Xanthobacter dioxanivorans: one gene and its partners. The protein of the gene in region 1 binds, or shares a complex with, the protein of each later gene. Links are inferred from orthologs where the notes say so. Each region holds a gene or a part of one and is shown on either strand. Other genes may lie near its edges.

The links. The genes of interacting proteins can lie anywhere in the genome.
Region 2: the proteins of EZH22_RS23010 (region 1) and pnp are in contact, whole or in part, in a cryo-EM structure (PDB 9QH0), measured with the Escherichia coli proteins. The link is inferred for Xanthobacter dioxanivorans from one-to-one orthologs.
Region 3: the proteins of EZH22_RS23010 (region 1) and eno are in contact, whole or in part, in a solved structure (PDB 2FYM), measured with the Escherichia coli proteins. The link is inferred for Xanthobacter dioxanivorans from one-to-one orthologs.

What each region holds. Positions count from the first base shown.
Region 1 is NZ_CP063362.1:4,932,829-4,936,721, forward strand. What follows is about bases 68-3,893. They hold EZH22_RS23010 (Rne/Rng family ribonuclease), read right to left. Parts: upstream 3,532-3,893; coding sequence 268-3,531; downstream 68-267. Outside these bases: EZH22_RS23005 ((5-formylfuran-3-yl)methyl phosphate synthase), read left to right, coding at 1-30. UniProt on the Escherichia coli protein: Endoribonuclease that plays a central role in RNA processing and decay. Required for the maturation of 5S and 16S rRNAs and the majority of tRNAs. Also involved in the degradation of most mRNAs.
Region 2 is NZ_CP063362.1:1,416,255-1,419,226, reverse strand. The notes cover bases 2-2,906. They hold pnp (polyribonucleotide nucleotidyltransferase), read right to left. Parts: upstream 2,594-2,906; coding sequence 410-2,593; downstream 2-409. Other genes in these bases: rpsO (30S ribosomal protein S15), read right to left, coding at 2,827-2,906. Also shown: more of rpsO, read right to left, coding at 2,907-2,972. UniProt on the Escherichia coli protein: Involved in mRNA degradation. Catalyzes the phosphorolysis of single-stranded polyribonucleotides processively in the 3'- to 5'-direction. Also involved, along with RNase II, in tRNA processing.
Region 3 is NZ_CP063362.1:4,334,181-4,337,078, reverse strand. What follows is about bases 2-2,832. They hold eno (phosphopyruvate hydratase), read right to left. Parts: upstream 2,144-2,832; coding sequence 860-2,143; downstream 2-859. Other genes in these bases: queF (preQ(1) synthase), read left to right, coding at 2,384-2,832; EZH22_RS20195 (3-hydroxyacyl-CoA dehydrogenase NAD-binding domain-containing protein), read left to right, coding at 2-502. Also shown: more of EZH22_RS20195, read left to right, coding at 1-1; more of queF, read left to right, coding at 2,833-2,836; EZH22_RS20180 (hypothetical protein), read left to right, coding at 2,893-2,898. UniProt on the Escherichia coli protein: Catalyzes the reversible conversion of 2-phosphoglycerate (2-PG) into phosphoenolpyruvate (PEP). It is essential for the degradation of carbohydrates via glycolysis.

The DNA.
Region 1 (3,893 bases):
GACACCCTGCGCGGACGCGCGGCGGCGTAAGGGTCCCCTCGGCCAGGGTCCCCCCGGCAACGCGATGGCCTGTCGTTCAGGTCGGGCCGTCATGCCCGCCCGGGAGCCGGAGGCGTGCGGCGGGAGGCGATCCCGGCGCACACGGCCCCGGTGGGCCGCCTCCCCCCTGCGCTCTTCCCCGCCGTTACGGACCGCCCCGCCCGCGCGGCAAAGAAAAAGCGCCCCCCGGAGACCGGGAGGCGCTGGATCTTGAAACGGCAGGACCGATCAGCCGCCGAACAGCTTGCGCTGCCACCAGCCGGACTTCGGCTTGGCCGGCGGCTCATCCGCCGCCGGGGCGGCGGGAACCGGGATGAGGGGCTCCCGGTTGGCCAACTCCTGGGCCTCCGAGTCCCGGGCCACCGAGTCCTGGGGCGCCGTGTCCTGGGGCGCCGGTTCCCGGGTTCCAGCTTCCTGACCTGAAGGCGCGGGCGCCTCCCCGCTGGCGGAGACGGAAGCGTCCGTGGCCTCAGCCGCAGGCGCCGGTGCGGCCGAGGGCTCCGCCGGAGCGGGAACGACGGCGGCCTCGGACGAGAGGATCGCCGGCGCCTTCTCGCGCACCGTGGAGCGGCGGCGCGGCTTTGGCGCCACGGCGGCTTCATCCTCGGCCGGCTTCTCGGTTGCGGCGGGCACGGGCGCAGCTTCCACCGGAAGCGGCGCGGCGACCGGCTGCGTCACGAATGCCGGGGTACGCCGGCGAGCGGGTGCCTCCGAGGCGGAAATCTCCCCGGCGGGATTCTCCTCAGCGGGAGTCCCGGCGGTAAAAAGCTCCGCGGCGTCCGCATCGGAAACCGGCACGGATGCCCCGACTGCGTCCTCGCCCTCCTCGTCGCCCTCGCCCGGCTCGTCACCTTCGCCGGCGGCCAGCGGGGCGTCGCCGTCACGCTCGCGCCGGTTGCGGCGACCGCCGCGACGGCCACGGCGACGACGGCGACGCTCGGCGTTTTCCTCGTCGCTGCGCTCGGCGTCAGCGGCGCGCTCCTCCTCGGAGCGGTCGTCATCCTCGGCCTCACCGTCCTCGGCCTCGGCTTCGGCCGAGGCATCTTCCTCATCCTCGCCCTCGGCGCCGGGCTCGCGGCCCTCCTTGCGGTCGCCCCGCCGGCGGCGGCGGCGGCGGCGGCGGCGGCCGTTCTCGTCGGTGCGCTCGCCGGAGGGCTCAGCCCCGGCCTCACTTTCGACATCGGCTTCGGCCTCGGCCGGCTCCTCGACGCCTTCCTCATCCTCCTCCTCGAGATAGTCCTCGTCGGGGAGGATGGAATCGGGCTGCACCACGGTGGAGAGGCGCGGGGCGGCGGGGGCGGGCACGGCCGGCTCGCCCTTCTCGATGATGAACGGCTGATGCCCGGTCACGCTCTCGTCGGCGATGATGGACAGGGTGACGCTGAAGCGCTCCTCCAGCTCGCGCAGGTGGGCGCGCTTCTGGTTGAGCACATAGAGCGCCACCTCGGTGCGGGTGCGGGCGATGAGGTTGTGGGTCTGCGAGCGCAGCAACTGCTCCTCCAGCGCGCGCAGCAGCTGGAGCGAGACGGAGGCGGCGGAGCGCACGTGGCCGGTGCCGCCGCAGTGCGGGCACACCTCGATGGAGCTCTCCAGCACGCCGGTGCGGATGCGCTGGCGCGACATCTCCAGCAGGCCGAAATGGGAGATGCGGCCGATCTGGATGCGCGCCCGGTCGTTCTTCAGGCAATCCTTGAGCTTGCGCTCCACCGCCCGGTTGTTGCGCTTCTCCTCCATGTCGATGAAATCGACGACGATGAGGCCGGCAAGGTCGCGCAGGCGCAGCTGCCGGGCGATCTCCTCGGCGGCTTCCACGTTGGTCTTGAGGGCGGTGTCCTCGATATGGTGCTCGCGGGTGGCGCGCCCGGAGTTCACGTCGATGGAGACCAGGGCTTCCGTCGGGTTGATGACGATGTAGCCGCCGCTCTTCAGCTGCACCACCGGCGAGAACATGGCGTCGAGCTGCTGCTCCACGCCGTAGCGGGCGAAGATGGGCTGGGGCTCGCGATAGGGCAGGACCATCTTGGCATGGCTCGGCATGAGCATGCGCATGAAGTCCTTGGCCTCCTTGTAGCCTTCCTCGCCGGCCACCTGGATGTCGTCGATGTCCTTGTTATAGAGGTCGCGGATGGCCCGCTTGATCAGCGAGCCCTCCTCATAGACAAGGTTCGGCGCGGCGGAGGAGAGGGTGAGCTCGCGCACCGTCTCCCACAGGCGCAGGAGATATTCGAAGTCGCGCTTGATCTCCACCTTGGTGCGGTTGGCGCCGGCGGTACGCAGGATGATGCCCATCCCCTCCGGCACCTCCAGATCCTGCACCACGTCCTTCAGGCGCTTGCGGTCCACCGCATTGGTGATCTTGCGGGAGATGCCGCCGCCGCGGGCGGTATTGGGCATCAGCACGGAATAGCGGCCGGCGAGCGACAGGTAGGTGGTCAGGGCGGCGCCCTTGTTGCCGCGCTCCTCCTTCACCACCTGCACCAGCATCACCTGGCGGCGGCGGATGACCTCCTGGATCTTGTAGGAGCGGGCGCGGCGCTGCGGCGCGCGCTCGGGCACCTCTTCCAGGGCGTCCTCGTCGGCGCCGAGATGCTCGATCTCCTCGTCCTCGTCGATCTGGTCGACGTCGCCGTCGTCCTCATCCTCGTCCTCATCGTCGTCGTGCTTCCGGCTGCGGGCCTGGGAGGGGGCCTCGTCATCGCCTTCGAGAACGGGGGCAGGATGGGTCTCGCCTTCGGGGGCCTCCCAGCGGCGGGTGGCCTCGTCGTCGGCCACGTGCTGCTCCTGCGGCGCCGGCAGCGGGGTGCCGAACTCGGCCTCGGCCGCAGCTTCCTTCAGCTCGGCGGAGGCTTCCACCGCCTCGGCGGCGGACAGCAGGTCGGTGACGCTCGACGGAGCGTGATGCTCCGGCACGGGGACGGCGGGCTCGGCAGCGGGCCCGGGCGCCTCGAAGGAGGCCGGCGCATCGATATTCGCGACCTCAACCGGCGCGACATCGACCGGCGCCGAAACGACTTCCGCCGAGTTGGCTTCCGTCACGTTGACTTCCGCGACGTCGACATCCGCCGCCTCGACCTTGGCCGCCTCGGCGACGACCTCGGCTTCCTCGACAGCTTCGCTCACGCTGTGATCGTGGTTCGAGCGGCGGGACCGGCCGCGCTCGCGGCGACGCTCCTTCACCTCGACCTCGTCCTCGGCGAGGCGGGCAGCGCGCTCCTCCTCCTCGATCAAGGCGAGGCGGTCGGCGACCGGGATCTGGTAATAGTCGGGATGGATCTCGCTGAAGGCGAGGAAGCCGTGGCGGTTGCCGCCATATTCGATGAACGCCGCCTGCAGCGACGGCTCCACTCGCGTCACCTTCGCGAGATAGATGTTTCCCCGCAGCTGCTTGCGGGACGCGGACTCATAGTCGAACTCTTCGACCCGGTTCCCGCGCACGACCACCACCCGGGTCTCCTCCGGATGGGTCGCATCGATAAGCATCTTGTTGGCCATGGAATTCTCTCTTCGCGGCGCCGCGGGCAATCGTCCGCGACGGACAGCCAGGCACGCTTCGCTCGGAAGCCGCCGGGCAGCCGCTCGGGCGCCGGATGTGATGACGTGAGGAAGAAGAGGAGGAGCGGGTGCGCCGGGTCGTGTCGCTGCGACCCGCGGCGTCGGGGCACACGGGGGCGCGCAGAACGCGCCTGTCGTGCGGAGAAAAATCCATGCCCTCGGCTGCCCGTTCCTCGATGAAGGATCGGACCGGATGCGGAGGCGGTCGCCTCCCCCCGGCCACGGTACACGTCCGCCCGATTCCCCCGATCGTCCCTTGCGGACCTTCGGAGCAGGTCGCCGGACGGCCGCCGCATCGAGCG
Region 2 (2,972 bases), 3.5 Mb from region 1 along the record:
TGCAGGTGACCTCCGCCGTGCTCGCCGGCATGGTGTGGGCGCTGGAGAATCCGAACGCGGGCATCGTCGAGGCCGACGAGATGGACTTCCGCCGCTGCCTCGAGGTGCAGCTGCCTTATCTCGGCCCGGTGATCGGCACCTACACCGACTGGACGCCCCTGACCGGCCGCCAGAAGCTGTTCCCCGAGGATCTCGACCTGGAAGATCCCTGGCAGTTCAAGAACATCATCGTGCGGTAAGGCGGGCTTATGCCAATGGCCCGTGAGCTTGCTCATGGGCCATTGGTTAAGCCCGCGCGTCCGGGGGATCCAGGCCGCAGCCGGCCCGGGGCCGAACCGGATGCGGCAAACGAAAAAGGGCGGCCCTGCGGCCGCCCTTTCGCATTTCAGTGCTCCAAGCCGCGTGCGGATCACTCCGCCGCGCCGGCCTCGCCTTCGGAGGAGGTCCTGCCGCCGGCTTCGCGCTCGGCCTTGGCCTTGGCTTCGAGGTCCTCGCCGGTGGTCTGGTCCACCACCTTCATGGACAGGCGGGTCTTGCCGCGCTCGTCGAAGCCCATGAGCTTCACCTTGACCTTGTCGCCTTCCTTGACCACGTCGGAGGGCTTGGCCACGCGCTCGTTGGCCATCTGCGACACGTGGACGAGGCCGTCCTTGGAGCCGAAGAAGTTCACGAAGGCGCCGAAGTCCACCACCTTCACCACCGTGCCCTCGTAGATCTGGCCCACTTCCGGCTCGGAAGCGATGGACTTGATCCAGTTGATGGCGGCCTTGATCGCGTCGCCGGAGGCGGAGGCGATCTTGATGGTGCCGTCGTCCTCGATGTTGATCTTGGCGCCGGTCTTCTCGACGATCTCGCGGATCACCTTGCCGCCGGAGCCGATCACTTCGCGGATCTTGTCCACGGCGATCTTCATCACCTCGATGCGCGGGGCGTGCTCGCCGAGTTCCGCGCGGGCCGTGGTCAGGGCCTTCGCCATCTCGCCGAGGATGTGGACGCGGCCGTCCTTCGCCTGGGTGAGGGCGACCTTCATGATCTCCTCGGTGATGCCGGCGATCTTGATGTCCATCTGGAGCGAGGTCACGCCCTGCTCGGTGCCGGCCACTTTGAAGTCCATGTCGCCGAGATGGTCCTCGTCGCCGAGGATGTCGGAGAGCACCGCGAACTTCTCACCTTCCAGGATGAGGCCCATGGCGATGCCCGCCACCGGGCGGCGCAGCGGCACGCCCGCATCCATCAGCGCCAGCGAGGTGCCGCAGACGGTGGCCATGGAGGACGAGCCGTTGGACTCGAGGATCTCCGACACCACGCGCAGGGTGTAGGGGAACTCGTGCTTGGCCGGCAGCATGGGGTGGATGGCGCGCCAGGCGAGCTTGCCGTGGCCGATCTCGCGGCGGCCGGGCGAGCCCATGCGACCGGTCTCGCCCACGGAGAAGGGCGGGAAGTTGTAGTGCAGCAGGAAGTGCTCCTTGTAGGTGCCTTCCAGGCTGTCGATGAACTGCTCGTCCTCGCCGGTGCCCAGCGTCGCCACCACCAGGGCCTGTGTCTCGCCGCGGGTGAACAGGGCGGAGCCGTGGGCGCGGGGCAGGATGCCGACCTCGGACACGATGGGGCGCACGGTGCGCACGTCGCGGCCGTCGATGCGGATGCCCTCGTCGAGGATGTTCCAGCGCACGATCTTGGCTTCGAGCGCCTTGAGCACGTCGGAGACGACCTGGGCGGTGGGCACCTTGGTGCCGCCGAGTGCCAGCTCCTCGTAATACTTCTTCACCTTGGACTTGGCAGCGCCGACCGCCTCGTAGCGGGACTGCTTCTGCTTGATCTTGTAGGCGGCGCGCAGGTCGCTCTCGGCGATCTCGCGGACCTTGGACTCCACTTCGGAGACGTCCGCCGGCTGGAAGTTGCGCGGCTCCTTGGCGGCCTTCTCGGCGAGCTTGATGATGGCCTCGATCACCGGCTGGAAATGCCGGTGGCCGAACATCACCGCGCCCAGCATGATCTCCTCGGGCAGCTCCTTCGCTTCGGATTCCACCATGAGGACGGCGTCGCCCGTGCCGGCGACGACGAGCTCGAGCGAGCTCTCCTTCACCTCGTCCACGGTGGGGTTGAGCACGTATTCATTGTCGATGAAGCCGACGCGGGCGGCGCCCACCGGGCCCATGAAGGGCACGCCGGAGAGGGTGAGGGCGGCCGAGGCGGCAACCATGGCGACCACGTCCGGGTCGTTCTCCAGGTCATGCGCCAGCACGGTGATGATCACCTGGGTGTCGCACTTGTAGCCGTCGGGGAACAGGGGGCGGATGGGGCGGTCGATGAGGCGGGAGACCAGCGTCTCCTTCTCGGACGGACGGCCCTCGCGCTTGAAGTAGCCGCCGGGGATGCGGCCGGCGGCGTAGGTCTTTTCCTGGTAGTTCACGGTCAGGGGGAAGAAGTCCTGGCCGGGCTTGGGCTCGCGGGCGGAGACGACGGTGGCGAGCACCTTGGTGTCGCCGTAGGTGGCGAGCACGGAGCCGTCCGCCTGGCGGGCCATCTTGCCGGTTTCGAGGGTGAGGGTGCGGCCACCCCAGTCCAGCTCTTCGCGATGAATGTCGAACATGAGTCCTGCTCTTTCTTTATGTGGCGCGAACAGGACAGGCCATGAGCAAGACGGCCGGACGCGCCGCGCGGAGCCGTGCCTTCACGAGGCGGCTCCGACGGTTGCGTCCGGCGATCCTGCCATGGCTCGTCCTTCGTTCGCGGACCCGCAGCAGGCCCCATGCCCGCTGCGCGAGCGCGCCCTTGAAGGCGCGCGCGACGCCGGCCCTTCCGGGGCGGGCGTCGGCTGTGGCGTCAGCGGCGGATGCCGAGACGCTCGATGAGGGACTTGTAGCGCCCCTCGTCCTTCTTCTTCAGGTAGTCGAGAAGGCTGCGGCGCTGCGAGACGAGCTTCAGCAGCCCGCGGCGCGAATGGTTGTCCTTGTGATGGGACTTGAAGT
Region 3 (2,898 bases), 600 kb from region 1 along the record:
CCCCATCGAGATCCACAAGGAAGTGAAGGGCCACGTGGCCAACCGCCTCCAGGCGGCCCTGTGGCGCGAGGCCATCCACCTGGTGGCCGAGGGCGTGGTCTCGGTGGCGGACGTGGATGCGGCCGTCTCCGAGGGGCCGGGCCTGCGCTGGGCGCTGATGGGCTCGCACATGACCTTCCACCTCGGCGGCGGCGAGGGTGGGCTCGGCCATTTCCTGCATCACCTGCTGCCGGCCATCGAGACCTGGTGGGCCGACCTCGGCACGCCGGAGATGACCGAGGCGCTCCAGCGCGCCCTGGTGGACGGCGTGAAGGCGGAGGCCGCCGGCCGCTCCATCGCCGAGCTGGCGCAGCGGCGCGACACGCTGCTGACCCAGATCGTGGCCCTGAAGCACGCGGCGGATGTGGCGGCGGAAAAGCGCGAGCTCAGCGACCGCCTCGACGAGGCGCTGGAGGAGAGCTTCCCGGCCAGCGACCCGGTGGCGGTGAGCCGGGAGGCGTGACGATACCCGCCCGATGTCCGCCATCTCGCGCGGTGCGCGGGCGTTTCCGCCCGGAGGGGGAGACGGGGCGAAGGCAGTGGGGATGTTCAAGCCGCCATCGTGCCCCGGCGTGTCCGGGGCATCCACGCCTGCGATACGTCCGCCCCCTCCCGACCGGCGCTGACGCCCGGGGGCGTCTGCACCGGAACCCTGCCCTGCCGGCCGCACCGGTTTCGGGCCCGGGTGGATCCCCCGGACGAGCCGGGGGATGACGGTCGGGAAAAAGAGGACGGGCGCGAAAGCCGACCACGGGCACAGCAGCGGCAGCACCTGTCCACGCCGTGCCTCCTCACCCGATGGCGGGCGGGGCGTCGAGCCTCAGGCCAGCGCCTTGAGCGCGGCCTTGCCGGCGTAGCGGGCCGCCCCGCCCAGCTCCTGCTCGATGCGCAGCAGCTGGTTGTACTTGGAGGTGCGGTCGGAACGGGCGAGCGAGCCGGTCTTGATCTGCCCGCAATTGGTGGCCACCGCGAGGTCGGCGATGGTGGAATCCTCCGTCTCGCCCGAGCGGTGGGACATGACGGCGCGATAGCCCGCCTTGTGGGCCATTTCCACCGCGTCCAGCGTCTCGGTGAGGGAGCCGATCTGGTTCACCTTCACCAGGATGGCGTTGCCCACGCCCTCGCGGATGCCGCGGGAGAGGCGCTCCACATTGGTGACGAACAGGTCGTCGCCCACCAGCTGGCACTTGCCACCGATGGTGTCGGTGAGCAGCTTCCAGCCGACCCAGTCGTCCTCGGCCATGCCGTCCTCGATGGTGACGATGGGATAGCGGGCCACCAGCTCGGCCAGATACGCCACCTGCGACTCGATATCGCGCGAGGTGCCCTCGCCCTCATACTGATAGACGCCGTTCTTGAAGAACTCGGTCGAGGCGCAGTCGAGGCCGATGAACACGTCGTGGCCCGGCTTGAAGCCGGCCTTGTCGATGGCGCCCATGACGAAGTCCAGGGCCGCCTCGGCGGAGGCGAGGTTGGGGGCGAAACCGCCCTCGTCGCCCACATTGGTGTTGTGGCCGGCGCTCTTCAGCCCGCTCTTCAGGGTGTGGAAGATCTCCGCGCCCCAGCGCAGCCCTTCGGCGAAGGAGGAGGCGCCGGCGGGCAGGATCATGAATTCCTGGAAGTCGATGGGATTGTCCGCGTGGGCGCCGCCGTTGACGATGTTCATCATCGGCACCGGCAGCACGCGGGCATTGACGCCGCCCACATAGCGGTAGAGGGGCAGGCCCTTGGCCTGCGCCGCCGCCTTGGCGACCGCCAGCGACACGCCGAGGATGGCATTGGCGCCGAGGCGGGCCTTGTTCGGCGTGCCGTCGAGGGCGAGGAGGCTGGCGTCGATGTGCGCCTGCTCCTCGGCCTCGAAGCCGCCGATGGCCTCGAAGATCTCGCCGTTGACCGCGTCCACCGCCTTGGACACGCCCTTGCCCAGGTAGCGGCCCTTGTCGCCGTCGCGCAGCTCCACGGCCTCGTGGGCGCCCGTGGACGCGCCCGAAGGCACGGCGGCCCGGCCGAGGGAGCCGTCTTCCAGCACCACGTCCACCTCGACGGTGGGATTGCCGCGGCTGTCCAGGATCTCGCGTCCGATGATGTCCACGATGGCGGTCATGAAGGCTCCTTGCGTGCTTCGTCGCCCGTGGCGGGGGGCTGAGAAGGACACGCATTGCCCCTGCCCCGGCCCGCTCCCGGGAACCGGAAGGCGCTCGCCCCCCCGGCGCGCCGCTTCTAGCGCGATCCCAGCCCCATGCGAAGGCCCCTGTGCGCGCCGTTGCCGCAAAACGGCCGGACGGCGGTTGAACATTGCCCCCTCCGCCGCTATGCCCGCCGCTCCCGGCCCGAAGGATTGCGCATGACCGATCGCCCGCTCCAGCTCGGCGAAAAGACCGCCTGGCCCACGTCCCCCGAGGAGGCGGTGCTCGACCGGGTGCCCAACCCGCATCCGGACGCGGACTATGTGGCGCGCTTCACCTGCCCGGAATTCACCTCCCTGTGCCCGGTGACCGGCCAGCCGGACTTCGCCCATCTGGTGATCGACTACGTGCCGGATCGCTTCTTGGTGGAATCCAAGTCGCTGAAGCTGTATCTCGCCGGCTTCCGCAACCATGGCGCGTTCCACGAGGATTGCACCATCGCCATCGCCAAGCGCCTGGTATCGCTCCTGGAACCGCGCTTCCTGCGGATGGCCGGCTACTGGTACCCGCGCGGCGGCATCCCAATCGACGTGTTCTGGCAGACCGGCAGGCTGCCCGAGGGCACATGGCTGCCCGACACCGGGGTTGCGCCCTATCGCGGTCGCGGGTGAAGGTGGGACCATCGGCGCCAGGGGCGGCGCAAGGGCAAGCAAGCGAGGGCACGCTCATGGCG